Bombiscardovia apis: one gene and its partner. The protein of the gene in region 1 binds, or shares a complex with, the protein of each later gene. Links are inferred from orthologs where the notes say so. Each region holds a gene or a part of one and is shown on either strand. Other genes may lie near its edges. The genes, in order: dnaB and dnaG.

What was found.
Region 2: the proteins of dnaB (region 1) and dnaG are in contact, whole or in part, in a crystal structure (PDB 2R6A), measured with the Geobacillus stearothermophilus proteins. The link is inferred for Bombiscardovia apis from one-to-one orthologs. Residues at the interface, in WP_033016901.1 of Geobacillus stearothermophilus: Ser13, Glu15, Ala16, Gln18, Glu91, Leu92, Asp94, Ala95, Val96, Pro97, Thr98, Ala99, Ala100, Asn101, Tyr104, Tyr105, Ile108; in WP_049624496.1 of Geobacillus stearothermophilus: Lys456, Leu457, Leu458, Pro459, Ala460, Asn463, Ala464, Leu467, Leu535, Leu536, Ile537, Ala538, Gln544, Glu545, Asp548, Tyr549, His552.

The regions. Positions count from the first base shown.
Region 1 is NZ_AP026800.1:1,832,652-1,840,127, forward strand. What follows is about bases 795-3,793. They hold dnaB (replicative DNA helicase), read right to left. Parts: upstream 2,964-3,793; coding sequence 1,626-2,963; downstream 795-1,625. Other genes in these bases: R8377_RS07400 (MurT ligase domain-containing protein), read right to left, coding at 795-1,603; R8377_RS07410 (MATE family efflux transporter), read left to right, coding at 3,492-3,793. Outside these bases: more of R8377_RS07400, read right to left, coding at 113-794; more of R8377_RS07410, read left to right, coding at 3,794-4,889; R8377_RS07415 (ammonium transporter), read right to left, coding at 5,010-6,275. UniProt on the Escherichia coli protein: The main replicative DNA helicase, it participates in initiation and elongation during chromosome replication. Travels ahead of the DNA replisome, separating dsDNA into templates for DNA synthesis.
Region 2 is NZ_AP026800.1:1,343,840-1,351,276, forward strand. What follows is about bases 2,745-5,704. They hold dnaG (DNA primase), read right to left. Parts: upstream 5,292-5,704; coding sequence 3,198-5,291; downstream 2,745-3,197. Other genes in these bases: R8377_RS05340 (HAD family hydrolase), read right to left, coding at 2,745-3,161; R8377_RS05350 (deoxyguanosinetriphosphate triphosphohydrolase), read right to left, coding at 5,361-5,704. Outside these bases: R8377_RS05325 (response regulator transcription factor), read right to left, coding at 1-501; R8377_RS05330 (ABC transporter ATP-binding protein), read left to right, coding at 664-1,599; R8377_RS05335 (ABC transporter permease), read left to right, coding at 1,596-2,372; more of R8377_RS05340, read right to left, coding at 2,451-2,744; more of R8377_RS05350, read right to left, coding at 5,705-6,644; R8377_RS05355 (Ohr family peroxiredoxin), read right to left, coding at 6,734-7,192; alr (alanine racemase), read right to left, coding at 7,316-7,437. UniProt on the Escherichia coli protein: RNA polymerase that catalyzes the synthesis of short RNA molecules used as primers for DNA polymerase during DNA replication.

The DNA of each region.
Region 1 (7,476 bases):
CACCTTCCTCGCTCCGGGCCCTCTGCCCACTACCAAGCCCGATCAAACCGGACATCACGTCTGCTTTCAACCGCGAGCGCCGCCGCTTTCTTCCCGACTGCGCCTCCAGCTTTTACGCTCCCACACCTGCGTCGTCCACCTGCGTTATCTTGCCTAACTCTGCCCGCAACCGCAGCATAGCCGTATACGTGCAGTATATGCGCTTGGGCTTGCCTGGATTAGCGTTGACAAACTGCTGCAAGGCCGTATCTAAGTCGGATTCGACAGCTGCAAGAGGCACCCGATCATAGTCCAGCCGCAGGGCCATATCGTAGGCGCGAGTCCCCGAAACCATTGCCACACCGCCAGCTCGCAGGGAGGAGAAGTCCACATCCCACAGCCAGCTCATGTCTCGCCCGTCGGCATATTCGTCGCGAATGGCAATCATCGTATCGGTATCGGCCGGGTCGAATGAGCTGAGCGCTAGTCGGAAGCCCATCGGATTCTTGACCAAAACCAGTTCGACCGGTGCTCCTTGATAGGAGATTACTTCTCCGCGCCCAAAGGCCGGCGTTACCTGCGAAAGAGCCTCCATAAGCTGCTTATCAGAGACGGCAGAGAGGTCAGTTCCAGCTGAACCAACCGAAGTGCTCGCCCCCTGCGCATCTGCCACGATTGCGCGCACTAGAGCCAGAGCCGCCGCTGCGTTGTAGAGGTTATATACGCCTTCAAGTTTGACCGAAGTTGTCAGCTGCCGACCGTCTAGCTCGAAGCTGGCCTGATGGTCTCCCACCGATTCGAGCACCACATCGGCGGGCTTGCTATGCTCGGGCCGAGCTGCCAGCCGCATATCTTGCAGGGCAGATTCGCGCTCCTGTTCATCCGCCGAGCTCGATTGGTTGCTCGCATCTTCTGCGCCCGTAGCTCCCATGTCGATTTGGTCGCCCTCATGCATTTCATCATCTGAGGGGAAATATGAGAGCAGAGCGTCAGACAAACCAAAGTAACGAACCTTCGCACTCGCGGGGGCAAGGCTTGCTAGCTTGGCAATACGCGGATCCTCGCGGTTCAGCACCACGGTTCCGTCGGTGGCCGCGGCAACGCAGCTGAGCAGACGGGCTGTGTTGTCGATTTCACCAAAGCGGTCCAACTGGTCGCGCATAACGTTGAGCAGTAAGGAATAGCGCGGCCGCACTTGCTCTACAAAATGAACTGCGTAGGCTTCATCAAGCTCCAGCACTGCGATGTCTGCCTTAAGCTTGCCCGAGCCTGCGCTTAACTCAGTTACCAGCGCGGAAACTACGCCGCGTGTAAAGTTCGAGCCAGTGGGGTTGGTAAACACCCTAAGTCCGAGCGATTCGAGCATCAACGAAACCATACGAGTAGTGGTCGTCTTACCGTTGGTGCCCGAGACCAGCACCACGCCCATTGGTAGGCGGCCCAAAGTGCGCGCCAAAAAAGTCGGGTCGATGCGCTCCACCACTTTGCCAGGCAGAGCCGAACCGCCGTGGTGGGTCAGGCGAGACAGTGTTCGCACAGCTTTACCAGCCGGCAGGGCAGCAAAACCATACCAAGGCCGCTTATGCTGCCCTTCGCTCTCCTTGCTCTGCTCCTGCGCTTTCATCGGCTCTTGACTGCCTAACAAATCAGACCCCTCCCTGCTGGTCTTGGGGCATATTGACAAACTTCGACTTCTCACCGATGAAGAGGAGGTTGAAGGTGTCAGTCGGGCCGTTGCGGTGCTTGGCCAAAATGATATCTGCCTCGCCCGGCCGGTCTTCTTTATCGTAAAAGTCGGGGCGGTTGACCAAGAACACAGCGTCGGCGTCCTGCTCGATAGAGCCAGATTCGCGCAAATCCGAGAGCATGGGCTTCTTGTCGTTTCGGGCCTCGGGGCCACGGTTGAGCTGGCTCAGTGCCACGACCGGCACCTCAAGCTCCTTGGCCAACAACTTCAAAGCACGCGAGAACTCGGAGACCTCTTGCTGACGCGACTCCACCTGCTTACCCGAGCTCATGAGCTGGAGGTAATCGATTACTACCAGCTTCAAATCGTTGGTCTGTTTAAGTCGACGGCACTTCGCTCGAATCTCCATCAGGCTCATATTGGGCGAATCGTCAATAAAGAGCGGCGCATTTTGCAGCTTGCTCCAAAAGTCGTTGAGCACCTTCCAACGGTCAGAAGTGATGTCGTCTGCCCTGCGCAGAGCTACCAGCGGAATGTCTGTCTCGGCCGCGATGATGCGCTGAGCCAGCTCGTTCTTACTCATCTCTAAAGAGAAAATGACGGTCGCCATGTTGTTGTGGAGGGCTGCTGAACGCGCAAAATCGACGCCGAGCGTGGACTTACCCATTGCTGGTCGGCCTGCCACCACAATCATCTGGCCAGGCTGGAGGCCCTGAGTTACATCGTCAATCACCTGGAAACCGGTGGGCACGCCCTTCTCAACTTCGCCGTTTTGCATCTTGTCAAGCTGCTCAAGCGTATCTTGCACCACCGGCCCGATGGCCTCGTAGTCCTGGCGCACCTTGCCCACGCTCATCTCGTAGACTTCGGCCTGAGCCAAGTTCACGATATCTTCCGCCTGCGAACCTTCGGCCGAATAGCCCATCTGCGCAATCTTGGTGCCGGCCGCAATCACATTGCGCAGCACAGCCCTCTGGTGCACAATATCCGCATAGTAAGTGGCATTTGCCGCTGTTGGCACGGAAGCGACCAGCGAATGCAGGTAGTCGGTGCCGCCCACTTTTTCTAAGTCGCCATCTTTGAGCAAAGCGTTGGCAATTAGCACGGCATCAACCGGCTGAGACGCTGCAAACAGGGTAATAATGGCCTGATAAATAGTCTGATGCTTAGGCTGGTAGAAGTCGCTGATGTCAATCATCTGCGAAACCTCACCGATGGCGTCCTTACTCATCAGCATGCCACCTAAGACCGCCATCTCCGCATCGTCATCATGCGGGGGTACGCGGTCGAAAAGCATATCGCGTGAGTTCGTCTGCGCGCCGCCCTCTCTCTCGGGGTGCGAGAAATCTTTGTAGTGCTCATTTGCCATACGCTCGATTCTATGGCCCGCCCTCTATTTCTTAAGCTAGCTGCGCAGGCACCCACCCCTAGCGTCGCTTAGCCTTCGACGGCAGCATACTGTCGACAGACCATACTATTCCTCCACACTTTGCAGCGTGTCAGATTGTCCACTTGCAGTACGACTTATCCACCACCTTTCATGTGCATAAAATAAATAGTTATCCACATTTCATGCGTGTCGCCTGGGGAAAACCCACCTGCTTATCCACATGATGGGTATAACTATGTGCAAAACTTGGGGATAGACATCAACGGAACTTGGAGCTCCTTGCACACACAGCTCTCCTATGATAGCGAGCGAGCTTCCTTCACAAACAACCTTCGGAACGCCCTCTCACATACGTACAATTGCCCACATTACGCGCAAATGTCACTCCCCGGCAGCCGCACTTGGGTAGAATCATCTCAGCAAGTACACCAATCTATGGGGAGCCAGAACACCACTATGGGCACGAGCCACGAGAGCGAGCAAGCAACAGTCAGCGCGAATCGAGGCCCCATATATCGCACCATCGCAGCCCTGGCCATCCCCACCTTCGGCCAGCTCATTGCCGAGCCAGCCTTCATTATGATTGACACCGCCATCGTGGGCCACATCTCAGATGCCGCGCTCGCAGGCCTGTCAATCGGCTCAACAGTGGTGCTCACCACCGTCGGCTTATGCGTATTCTTGGCCTACGGCACCACCTCGCAAGTGGCCCGCCTCATGGGAGCCGGTAGGCGCAAAGAGGGCATGGAAGTCGGCATCGACGGCATGTGGCTAGCGTTCGGCATCGGAATCGCCGTCTGCACCCTCCTCGTGGCCTTCAGCGAACCCCTGTGCTATCTGATGGGTGCCCGCGGAGCCGTCCTCACCGCAGCTCGGCAATACTTAAACGCCACCATTTTCGGCCTGCCCGCCATGCTCCTCGTCTACGCAGCCAACGGCATCTTCCGCGGCCTGCAAAAAGTGAAAGTCACACTCATTGCCGCTATTTCGGGAGCTGCACTCAACACGGTTCTAGAAGTCCTCTTCGTATTCGGCATGGGCTGGGGCATTCTCGGATCGGGCGTAGCCACCCTCATCGCCGAATGGTATATGGGTATCTTCCTCACCGTGCCCGCCCTGGTTTGGGCCACTAAAGAGGGCGCCTCGTGGAAGCCGCGACTGGCTGGCATCTTGAATTCAGCCGGGGACGGCTTCCCACTCTTCCTACGCACCCTAGCCCTGCGCATCTGCCTCGCTTCGACCGTCGTAGCCGCCGCCCACCTGGGCGAGCAAGTATTAGCTGGCTACCAGGGAGTCAATTCGGCCTGGAACTTTGGCCTCAACATGCTCGACGCAGTAGGTATCGCAGGCCAGTCCTTAGTCGCCACCGAGCTTGGAGCCCGCCACAAGGCTCGCGCCCGCGCTATGACTGACATCTCCGCCCGCGCAGGCATGCTCATGGGCATCGTCGTAGGCCTGATTATGATCGCCCTCGGCCTCTTTGCAGCCCCGCTCTTTAGCCCCACCCCCGCCGTGCAGACCCTCATAACCGTCGGCATGGCCGTCGAAGGCGTGTTCATGCCGATTGCAGGCTGGATGTGGGCACTCGACGGCATCTTGATAGGCGCGGGCGACTACCGCTACTTGGCCGCCGCCTGCTCCATTACCGCGGTTATCTACGTGGCAGCGCTCGTACCGCTCACCTTGTGGGCCCAAAGCTGGACCAACTTAGCTTGGCGTATCGTCATGCTCTGGTGCGCCATCAACTTCCTCTACATCGGCATACGCGCGATTTTCAACGGCCTACGCGCCCGCGGCGACGCTTGGATGGCTACCGCGCTGGCCACCAACTAACCCCCCTCATTCCCTACAATATATACGTAAAAAGCGGCGGCGGATCGGTACAAAACCAGTTCGCCGCCGCTTACTATCAGCCCCGCAAGCTCAATCACGCCTCAAGCCCGCGGCGCCAACTTACTCAAACTTATTGGTCAGCTGATAAGCGCGCTCACCTTGGGCTGCAATATCTGCGCCAACTTCTTCCTGAGCCTCGCTCAACCGCCAGCCCAGCGTCTTCTCCAAAGTGAAAGCAATAATGCCCGTTACTACAGCCGAATAAATAATCACAATGAAGCAGACCACGAGTTGGACCAGAAGCTGCTGGAGGCCTCCACCTGAGAAGAGCCCCGTGTCGGCTGCAAAGAAGCCCAAAAGCACCATTCCCAGCAGGCCAGCAACGCCGTTAATGCCCACTACGTTGAGCGAGTCATCATATTTGAGCGCATACTTCACAGTACTGGTGAAACAGCAGGCCACGCCAGCAATAAGCCCCATCACGATTGCCCACAGAGGAGCCACGGAGGAAGCGGCCGGGCTAATGACAGCCAAGCCAGCCATGAGACCGAAAGCAGCGCCACGAGCCGTGTAGTGGCCGCTACGAATCTTCTGCGTCAGCATCCAACCTAGCGAAGAAGCGCCCGCAGCAAGAGCGGTCGAAACCCAAGCGTAGCCAGCGGTACCAGTAGCACCGAAGGCCGAGCCTGCGTTGAGCCCCAACCAGCCGAAGCAGAGCAAGGATGCACCCAGCAATGCCATAGGCAGGTTGTGAGGCCCGGTCAGGCGCTCGCCAAAGCCCTTACGCCCGCCGATAATAACAACGATAACCAGAGCAGCAATTGCCGCATTGAGCTGGACTACCGACCCGCCTGCGAAGTCGCGCAGAGGAGCACCGATAGCGTTAGAAATAGGACCGTCAGCCGCTAAAAGCCCGTGGTTCCAGACCATGTGAGCCATTGGAGCATAGTCAAAAGTGACCCACAAAGCTGCGAACACAATCCAAGTGGAGAACTTCACACGCTCGGCCAAAGCCCCCGAAATCAGCGCCACTGCAAACATAGCGAGCGCCCCTTGGAAGCCCACGTCGATAATGTGCGGATAGAGCGCATCCTTCACATCGAGCGAGGTAAATACGCCACTCTTAGAGGTCACCACGTCTTTGAGTAAAAACCCACTGCCCGGATCGCCAAAAATGCCGCCGATATCTTTGCCTGCGAAAGCGATAGACCAGCCCCAAATACCCCAGACTAGCGTTGTGACCATGCCTGCGCCCACGGAGAGCATGAGCATGTTCAGCACGCTCTTAGCGCGGACCATGCCCCCGTAAAAGAGGGCCAGCGCCGGGGTCATCACAAAAACCAAGGTCGCGGCCACCAGCATCCAAGCTGTAGAACCCGAATCCATATTCCTACCTATTCTTATCTCTGATTCAAACGTGTGAGGGCTTACTCGTCACCCAAAATGCCGTCCACAAAGGACTGCGGATTGAAGGGTGCCAAATCGTCCGGCCCCTCGCCTAGACCTACCAACTTAACCGGTACGCCCAACTCGCGTTGCACAGAAACCACAATACCGCCCTTAGCAGAGCCGTCAAGCTTGGTAAGCACTATGCCTGTAATTCCAATAGCTTCGGCGAATACTTTGGCTTGAATCATACCGTTTTGACCGGTAGTTGCGTCCAACACAAGGAGCACTTCATCTACAGGCAGATTCTTTTCAATAACTCGGCGAATCTTACCCAGTTCGTCCATCAGATTAGCCTTATTTTGCAGGCGACCAGCGGTGTCTACAATCAGCAAATCAGCTTGACTCTCCTTAGCCCGCTCCGAGGCTTCGAAAGCCACCGAAGCTGGGTCCGCTCCCTCATGATCAGAGCGAATTACCGGCACACCTACCTTGGATCCCCAGGTCTCCAGCTGGTCAGCAGCGGCAGCACGGAAGGTGTCGGCAGCACCCATTACGACCTTTTTGCCATCGGCCACAAAAAACCTAGCGAGCTTACCCGCAGTTGTGGTCTTGCCCGTACCATTTACACCCACCATGATAACAACAGAAGGCTTTGCAGAGCCGGGGCGGGAGGCCGCTAGCGAGCGGTCTTGACCGGTCTCGACAAGCGCGATGAGCTTTTCACGCAGCATAGTTCGCACCGCTTGCGGGTCTTTTTCGCCGGTTACACGCGCATCGGAACGCAATTCGCTCACGAGCTGCTCACTTGCTTCAGCTCCTACGTCGGCCCGCAGCAAGGTGTCTTCGACCTCTTCCCAGTCAGATTCGCTGAGCTGGTCCTTACTCAAAATAGCAAAGAGTGCCTTGCCGAATGGGTTGGGGCTCTTAGCGAGCTTGGCCCTGAGCCGAGTCATGCGGGAGGCCGAAGATTCGGGAGTTTCCACGCTCTGCCCTAGGCTCGCTTCGGCTTGGGCTTCCTGCGATTGGCCCGCCGGCACCTCACTGTGGGCGGCTGCAACCTCTGCGGTCACGGCAGATTGCTCGGCCGAGTGCTTGCGCTTGCTAGCTACAAACCACCATAGTCCAGCCACTACGAGGACCACGGCTAGGCAGATTAGAGCAATTATGACGTTAGTATCCATACCTCAAGAGTAAAGTC
Region 2 (7,437 bases), 490 kb from region 1 along the record:
GGGGCGCTTGAGCATAAGCGTCAGTAGGGCAAACTCCTTTTTCGGCAGACTCAGCTCCTCCTCCCCTACCCATACCCTACGTGAGGTGGGATCTACACGCAGGCCCTCGCATTCCATCAGCTCAGCACTGCTGCTTTGTGATTCTTGCCCCGCCCGCAACTGAACTTGGATGCGAGCGCGCAGTTCGTCGATATCGAAAGGCTTAGTCAGATAGTCGTTGGCACCCTTGTTGAGCAGGGCAACGGTCCGACTCTTGTCTTGCACGGCTGTAAGGACGATGACAGGCACAGCCGAAAACTTGCGAATCCAACTCAAGACGCTCTCTCCGGTCACTCCCGGCAACATGAGATCAAGGAGCACTAGGTCTGGCTCGGCCTCGTTAAAGCGCGCGATGGCTTCAGAGCCGCTCAAGGCTTGAATGAGCTGGTAGTCCGGACTTAACACGTCTCGTAAAAGGTCTTGTATATCTTGGTGGTCTTCCACGACTAGGATTGTTGCCATCGGCTTCCCTTCCACGCTCGGCCTCCATAGGCATTCTATCTTGCGAGCAGCGCCCGGCCGGCAGAGGGCGGGAAAACTTTAGCTTTTCTTAAGATTTTCTTGAAGGTTTGCTTTATAGCTATCCCATAGGCTAGAGCTATCGACAACAGAAAGGAAGCTCGCATGGACAGCATAGCGCTCGATATTCGCGACGTGAGCAAACGCTTTGGGAAGTTCCAAGCGCTAAACCACGTGAACCTTGCAGTACGCAAGGGCGATATTTATGGCCTCATTGGGGAAAACGGAGCCGGCAAGACCACACTCATGAGGCTGATTACTGGACTCTCTCCCATGCAGTCAGGCACCATCAGCCTGCTGGGCGAGCAGGTAGGTTCCAGTCAGCACTCGCTCAGCCGCATTGGTGCTGTGATTGAGAGCCCGGCAGCTTTTGAAAAGTTGAGCGTGGAAGAAAACCTCAAGCTCGCTGCTATTCAGCACGGTCTCACCGGGTCTTCGGACATCGAAGAAGCCATTGAGTTTGTGGGTCTGAGTCAGAAGCGCAAAGACAAGGCCAAGCATCTCTCCCTGGGCCAACGCCAGAGGCTGGGCTTAGCTATGGCCATCCTTCACCACCCAGATTTTCTGATTTTGGACGAGCCCATAAACGGTTTGGATCCTTCTGGCATTAAGGAATTTAGGCAGCTTTTGAAGCAGCTCAACGAGCGCCAGCAGACTACTATTCTCATTTCTAGCCATATTTTGAGCGAGCTCTACCAGGTTTCCGCCCGCTTCGGCATCATCCACAAGGGCCAAGTTGTGCAGGAACTCACCCGGGCAGAACTGGATGCAGCCAATCGTTCGGGCATCATGGTTGAAGTGGACCAAGCGCCATTAGCCGCACAAATCCTGGAACAAGCCGGCATAGGACCTTTCGATGTAAGCGATAACCACCATTTGCTGATTCGTTCGCAGGAGGCTGACCCTGGGCAGATTAACATATTGCTGGTTCAGGGCGGCGTCAGAGTCACGAATGTTAGCAAGCAAGAGGGCTCACTTGAGCAGTATTATTTGAACCTCATGGCCCAGCAGCAGCGCAAGGATGAGGAGGGGCAACGATGATTAACCAGATGAGAGCCGACTTGTACCGGCAGTCGCGCACGAAGGGTCTGTATATACTGCTTGCCCTGACCATCGCCTTGAGCGTCTTGATTACCGCGTCTAAGCAGGTGGGCGGCGTTATGGTCACAGACGAAGACTTAGGTAAACAAATGACCGAGATGACACAGATGTCTTGGTCTGCCTTGACTGGCGTTAAGGCCATGACCATGTCATCTAGCCTGTTAATGTACTTCTATATAGGCTTGTTTGTTATCGTTGTTGGCTACGAATTCTCGCAGAAAACATACAAAAATACGCTCATTTCAGGCATCTCCCGCCTACAATTTATCGCAGCTAAGTATGTCGTGCTCCTAGTAGATTTATTAGTCTTATCCGCTATCTACTACGCGGCTTCCATTATTACCAGTCTCATTGCGGGGCGCGGCATAGGCGAGAGTTGGGGCACGCTGCTGAGCGACACAGCAGTGATGACTATAGCTATTGCCTTCTTTATGTCGGTGATTTTCAGCCTTGCTATCATCCTGCTGATGGCAACCGGCTCAACAATCATACCGGCGGTATTTGTCATTATCTGGCCTATTGCAGTGGCCATGCTTACCTTCTTCGCACACTGGTCTTGGCTCAAGTATGTGGACTTCGTAACTGTGGCACAGAACGTGTCGCTTTCCATCATTACCAGCAGCCAGCTCTGGCCCTACATCGGCGTGTCTCTGGGCATACTCGCACTCACTATCGTCGGTTCAGCCCTCATCATCCGCAACAAGGAACTGTAGAGTACAAGCTGCTTACACAGACGAAGGGCCTAGGAAGCAAACGCAACCTAGGCCCTTTTTTATATGTCAACCGCTTTGCTACTGAGCTTGGCGCTGGGCTGTATACTCCCCCAAGCGCTCAGGAGTCAGTCCAAGGTAAGTATCAATTGACGTAAACTGCGGACCAGCGCTTGTATCCGTAGGATTGGCACCGGTAAAAGCCAGCGTCGTAATACCAGAGGCGGCAGCCGAAGTGATGCCGGTGATAGTGTCTTCAAGCGCTATGCACGAGGCCAAGTCGCCCGTCTCAATGCCTATCATCTTGGCAGCATGCAGGTAGGGCGCTGGATCTGGCTTCATAGGTAGACCGTCATCGCCGCAGACAAAACCTACGAAGGCACCTTCGGGAGCCTGCTCTACCACCACCTGCGCAATGTGACGGGGCGAAGAAGTGACCAAAACCGAAGGAACACCGGCCTCTTTAAGAGCTTGCAATAGCTCGGAAACACCCTCAATCCAAGGCATTTGTTCCTGCTCACGGCGGGCAACACCCTCGATAATCTCCTGCTTCACCTGCTCGGCCGGAGCGTCTGCGCCGCGCTCACAGATAGCTGTAGCCACACGGATAACTGGAGAACCGGAGTACTCCCAGCCCAACTCTTGGCTCCACTGGCCGCCATGACTACGGGCGACCTCTACCTCGCTGGCATGCCAGTAGGGCTCAGAATCGATAAGGGTGCCATCCATATCCCAAAAGACTGCTTTGGGTAGGGTAAGTGCTGTCTGCTGCTGATTTGTCATGCTATTCATGGTAAGGGCAGCTATGGTCCTGAGCCTTGCTGCGCCTTAGACTGCGTTGTTGAAGATTTGGTCCTGCAAGTCTTTACGAGCAGCCTCAAACTTCGTAATCTGCCCCAGCAGTGCGAACTTTTCTTCGCCGTCGGGCAAGCGGTTCATCTGGTGCTTAGTTGCTGCAATCTTGCGCATATAACCGGCATCAAGCAGGCGCACCAAGAGTTCGGTAGCATACTGCTTTTCATCGTCGGTAGCTGGCCGCAACTGCACGGCTGCCGCGTTTGCTGCCGGCCGATTAGCTTCTTGTCCGCGCCCCTGGCCGCCTGCCAAGCCGAACTGAGGACCAACCCCGGGAGCATCCTGCTCTTGCTGAGGTAAGGGCAGCGGCATGACTGCCAACTCGTTGATAGCTGACTCCAATAGAGGCCCTGCTGCTTTAGTGAGATTGTGCATCCACAAGCCCTGGGGCACATCGTCGCTAGGGATACCGCCGGCAGCTTGAATAGCTTGGAAGAGCGAGCGGAAGACAGGCACTTCAAAGTTGTCATCGCTCAGCTGGGCGAAGGAAGTCTTGTCAATTGCGCGCGGGATCTGAATCAAAAGCCCCATAAACTGCTGCTCACAGATGAAGACTGCATCCTCAATGTGGTAGTAGCCCTGCTGCTCAGCATCTTGGCCTTGCAGGCGCTTACGCTCTCCCGGATCCGCATACGGATTGGCTGCTTTTGCCTTGTTTTGTGGCTCATAAGCGTGGTGACGGGGGGCGTAGGCATCTTCACCGTGGACGTTGAGCTCACGCCGAGCCTGCCGTACCTGTTCTGTCAAGACATCGAGTTCTACACCGATGCGTCTGGCAGTCTTGCGAGTGTAAAGCCCCACCAAGGAGCGGTCGCGAATCTGTGCAATCACCGGTGCCACAGCCTTGACCGCGCCCATCTGACCAGTCGTGTACTGGGTATCAAACATGTTTACCGCGGTGTCGATTACGAAATCGTAGAGCGGAGTGGCGTTGGTAACCAGCGATTGCACGGCCTCATCTCCATGCTGAATACGCAAATCGCAAGGGTCCAGGCCGTCTTGTGCCACCGCCACGAAGGTCTGGGTTAGGAAGCTGCCGTCGAGTCCGAATGCGTGGAGGGCAGCCTTTTGACCGGCTGCATCCCCGTCGAAAGTGAAGACTACGCGTGAGCCCTGAGCAGGCCCAACCAGCTGAATACCGCCCAAGGCATCGTCTGAAATGAGGCGGCGCACAATCTTGGCGTGCTCCTCGCCGAAAGCGGTTCCACAGGTCGCAACTGCCGTGTCAACGCCTGCTAAATGGCAGGCCATCACGTCGGTATAGCCCTCAACGATGACCACTTGCCGCTTCTTGACGATCGACTTCTTCGCTAAGTCAATGCCATAAAGCACCTGATTCTTGCGATAGAGAGGGGTGTCAGGCGTGTTTAAGTACTTGGCGGGGATGTTGTCATCTTCGTAGAGCCTGCGAGCGCCAAAGCCCAGAGTGCGCCCTGCCGAGTCGCGGATAGGCCAAGTGGCCCGGCCCCGCAAGTAATCGTAGACACCGCGAGGGCCGCGACGAGCTAGGCCTGCGTCCATCATCTCTTGGTGGGTAAAGCCCTTGGAAGCCAAGTAGCGCACGAGATTGTCCCAGCCGCGAGGGGCGTAACCGCAGCCAAAGTAAGCGCAGTCCTCTTGGGAAAAATTGCGGCCGCCGAGGAGCTTTCTGGCAGCCAAGGCTTCTTTGGTAGTGATTTGGGAGACATAGAACTTTTGAGCCTCTTCGTTGGCTTCAATGAGCCGAGCGCGGTTGGAACCCTGCCGGTTTGAGGGGCGCTTGGAATCGTAGTGGAGCTCAATGTGGTAGCGGTCTGCCAAGATTTCAATGGCATCGCCAAACTCAACGTTTTCAGTCTTTTTGACGTAGTCAAAGACATCACCACCGAGGCCGCAGCCGAAGCAGTGCCAGGCCCCTAAGGCTGGGCGCACAGAAAAGGAAGGCGATTTTTCGTCGTGAAAGGGGCACAAACCCATGTATGTGCCCGATCCTGAGGGCTTTAGGGTCACGGTTGCCGACACAATGTCGTAGAGGTCCGCTGTCGCGCGCACCTTCTCGATGTCTTCCTTCTTAATCATGCCCTGCATAAGGTATAAGACTACCTGCGGGCAGGGAAGTTGACGACATGCCTCAGCCTAGGACGAACGAGTAGCGAGTCAGGCGCACACCAATGAGTGCAGGGCCAGCGCAGAGCCATCGGTTAGGCTAGCCACCTGATCGATGGCCACCCGCAGGCGTTCGCTGTCGTTGGTGGCCTGTGCCCAGTCCTCCAAGAAGACGTTTTCCAAAGCAGCGTAAGGCCTAGGAGAGTCGGACATCATCACATCAACCAAATCGGTAATAATCTTCAATTGCCGGTCATGGAAGGGGTCGCGCTCGCGCGGTTCCATCACGAAATAAGCGGAAATGCCCTTCAAAGCCACTATCTCGTATGAAGTCTCTTCAGGGATGATTACCGAAGCTGAGTAGCGGGTTAGCGGTCCCTGTCCATAGTGGGCGCGCGTAGCTCGCTCAACAGAATTTGCGAATCGGCCTATGAGAGCGCTAGTCAGATTCTTCAGCTGAGCCAAAGCCCGGCGAGAACCGTTAAAGTGAACCGGCAGTAAGGGCTTGAGCCGTTCTAGCGCTTCAAGTAACAAGTCAGCATTCCACTGGTTGCCGTACCAAGAGCGAGCCGAAGCAACCACCGCATCCATAATGCGCGGGTCCGTAAGAGCAATCGAATTGAAGGATCCGCCCACAATAGCATCCTCGACATCGTGCACCGAGTAGGCGATGTCGTCGGAGAGGTCCATCACCTGGCATTCCATAGGAGTAGAGCCGACGGGCGCATCTTGCTTGAGCCAGCGGAAAACCGTCTCATCGTCTGGGTAGACGCAATATTTGAGACTGCGCTCCCCCTTGGTATGCTCAGCCGCATCGGCCAGCGTCCAGGGATACTTTACGGCAGCGTCGAGGGCGGCACGGGTCAAATTCACGCCCGCCGAGCGGCCGTCGTCATGAAATACTTTGGGCTCAAGCCGGGTCAAGAGACGCATCGTTTGCGCATTGCCCTCAAAACCGCCAATGCCCGAGGCAATATCTGACAAAGCCCGCTCGCCGTTGTGCCCAAAAGGCGGATGACCTAGGTCGTGGGCCAAGCAGGCGCAGTCCACCACATCGGGATCGCAGCCTAGCATCACACCAATCTGGCGGCCAATCTGGGCCACTTCGAGCGTGTGAGTCAGTCGGGTTCGAGCAAAGTCGTCAGAGCCAGCCACTAAAACTTGAGTCTTAGCTCCCAGCCTGCGCAGGGCCGAGGAATGCACTAAGCGGGCACGATCGCGCTCAAAAGCGGTGCGAGACTGCGATTTGGGGGGCTCCGGAGCCCATCGCTCCTCATCTGCCTCTTGATAGCCTTCTGCACTCAAGATGAGTTCACCGTCCGTCGTGGTTACCATCGGTTTCCCCTTTGCAACCCGGCTGGGCATATAGGCACTGACCAGCCGCCCCAAGCCGTTGTGAAGCAAGTGGAGCGGCCGCCAGCGGATTAGTCGAGAGAGTCTACAATTACCAATTCAGTAGGCACATTGCCCTGAGTGGCCTTGGAGTAAGGGCAGAGCTCTTGAGTACGGTCTACCAACTTCTGGGCAGTTTCCTTGTCAACGTCGGGCAAGTAGACCTCAATCTTGGCCTTGATACCGAAGGATTCTCCTTCGTCTCCCAAAGAAATGTGGGTACGCACCTTGCTCTTAGCCAGCTTGGTAGCGGCCACACGCAGTTCTTTACCAGCCAGGCCCATAGCTCCCTGGAAGCAGGCGCCCCAGCCAATAGCGAAGAGCTGCTCGGGGTTGGTTCCCTCGCCCTTGCCACCCATTACGACAGGCGTATCTAGATCGAGCGATAGGTCTGGCTCGTGGCTTTCAGCGTGCCCATTGCGGCCACCGGTCACCTCGGCCACAGCAGTGTAAGAGATGGTACTTGGTTCTTTTCCTTGATATGTGCTCATAGCTTCATCTCAGCACGAACTGAGCGCAAATGCAAGGCGCTTGACCCAAAGAGTAATGTGAAGGTGAGCAAATCAACATTATGCCCCCACCTAAGCAGGCCCAAGTATGCTAGATAGCGAATCTTATAAGATGCTGGCTGGGTCGAGCAATAGCAAATCTTCTTCTGACAAGACCTGCGGCGCATGCAAGTACAAGCGTGGAATGCGATTGCGTAGGCAGACGAATATTTCATAGCTAATCGTCT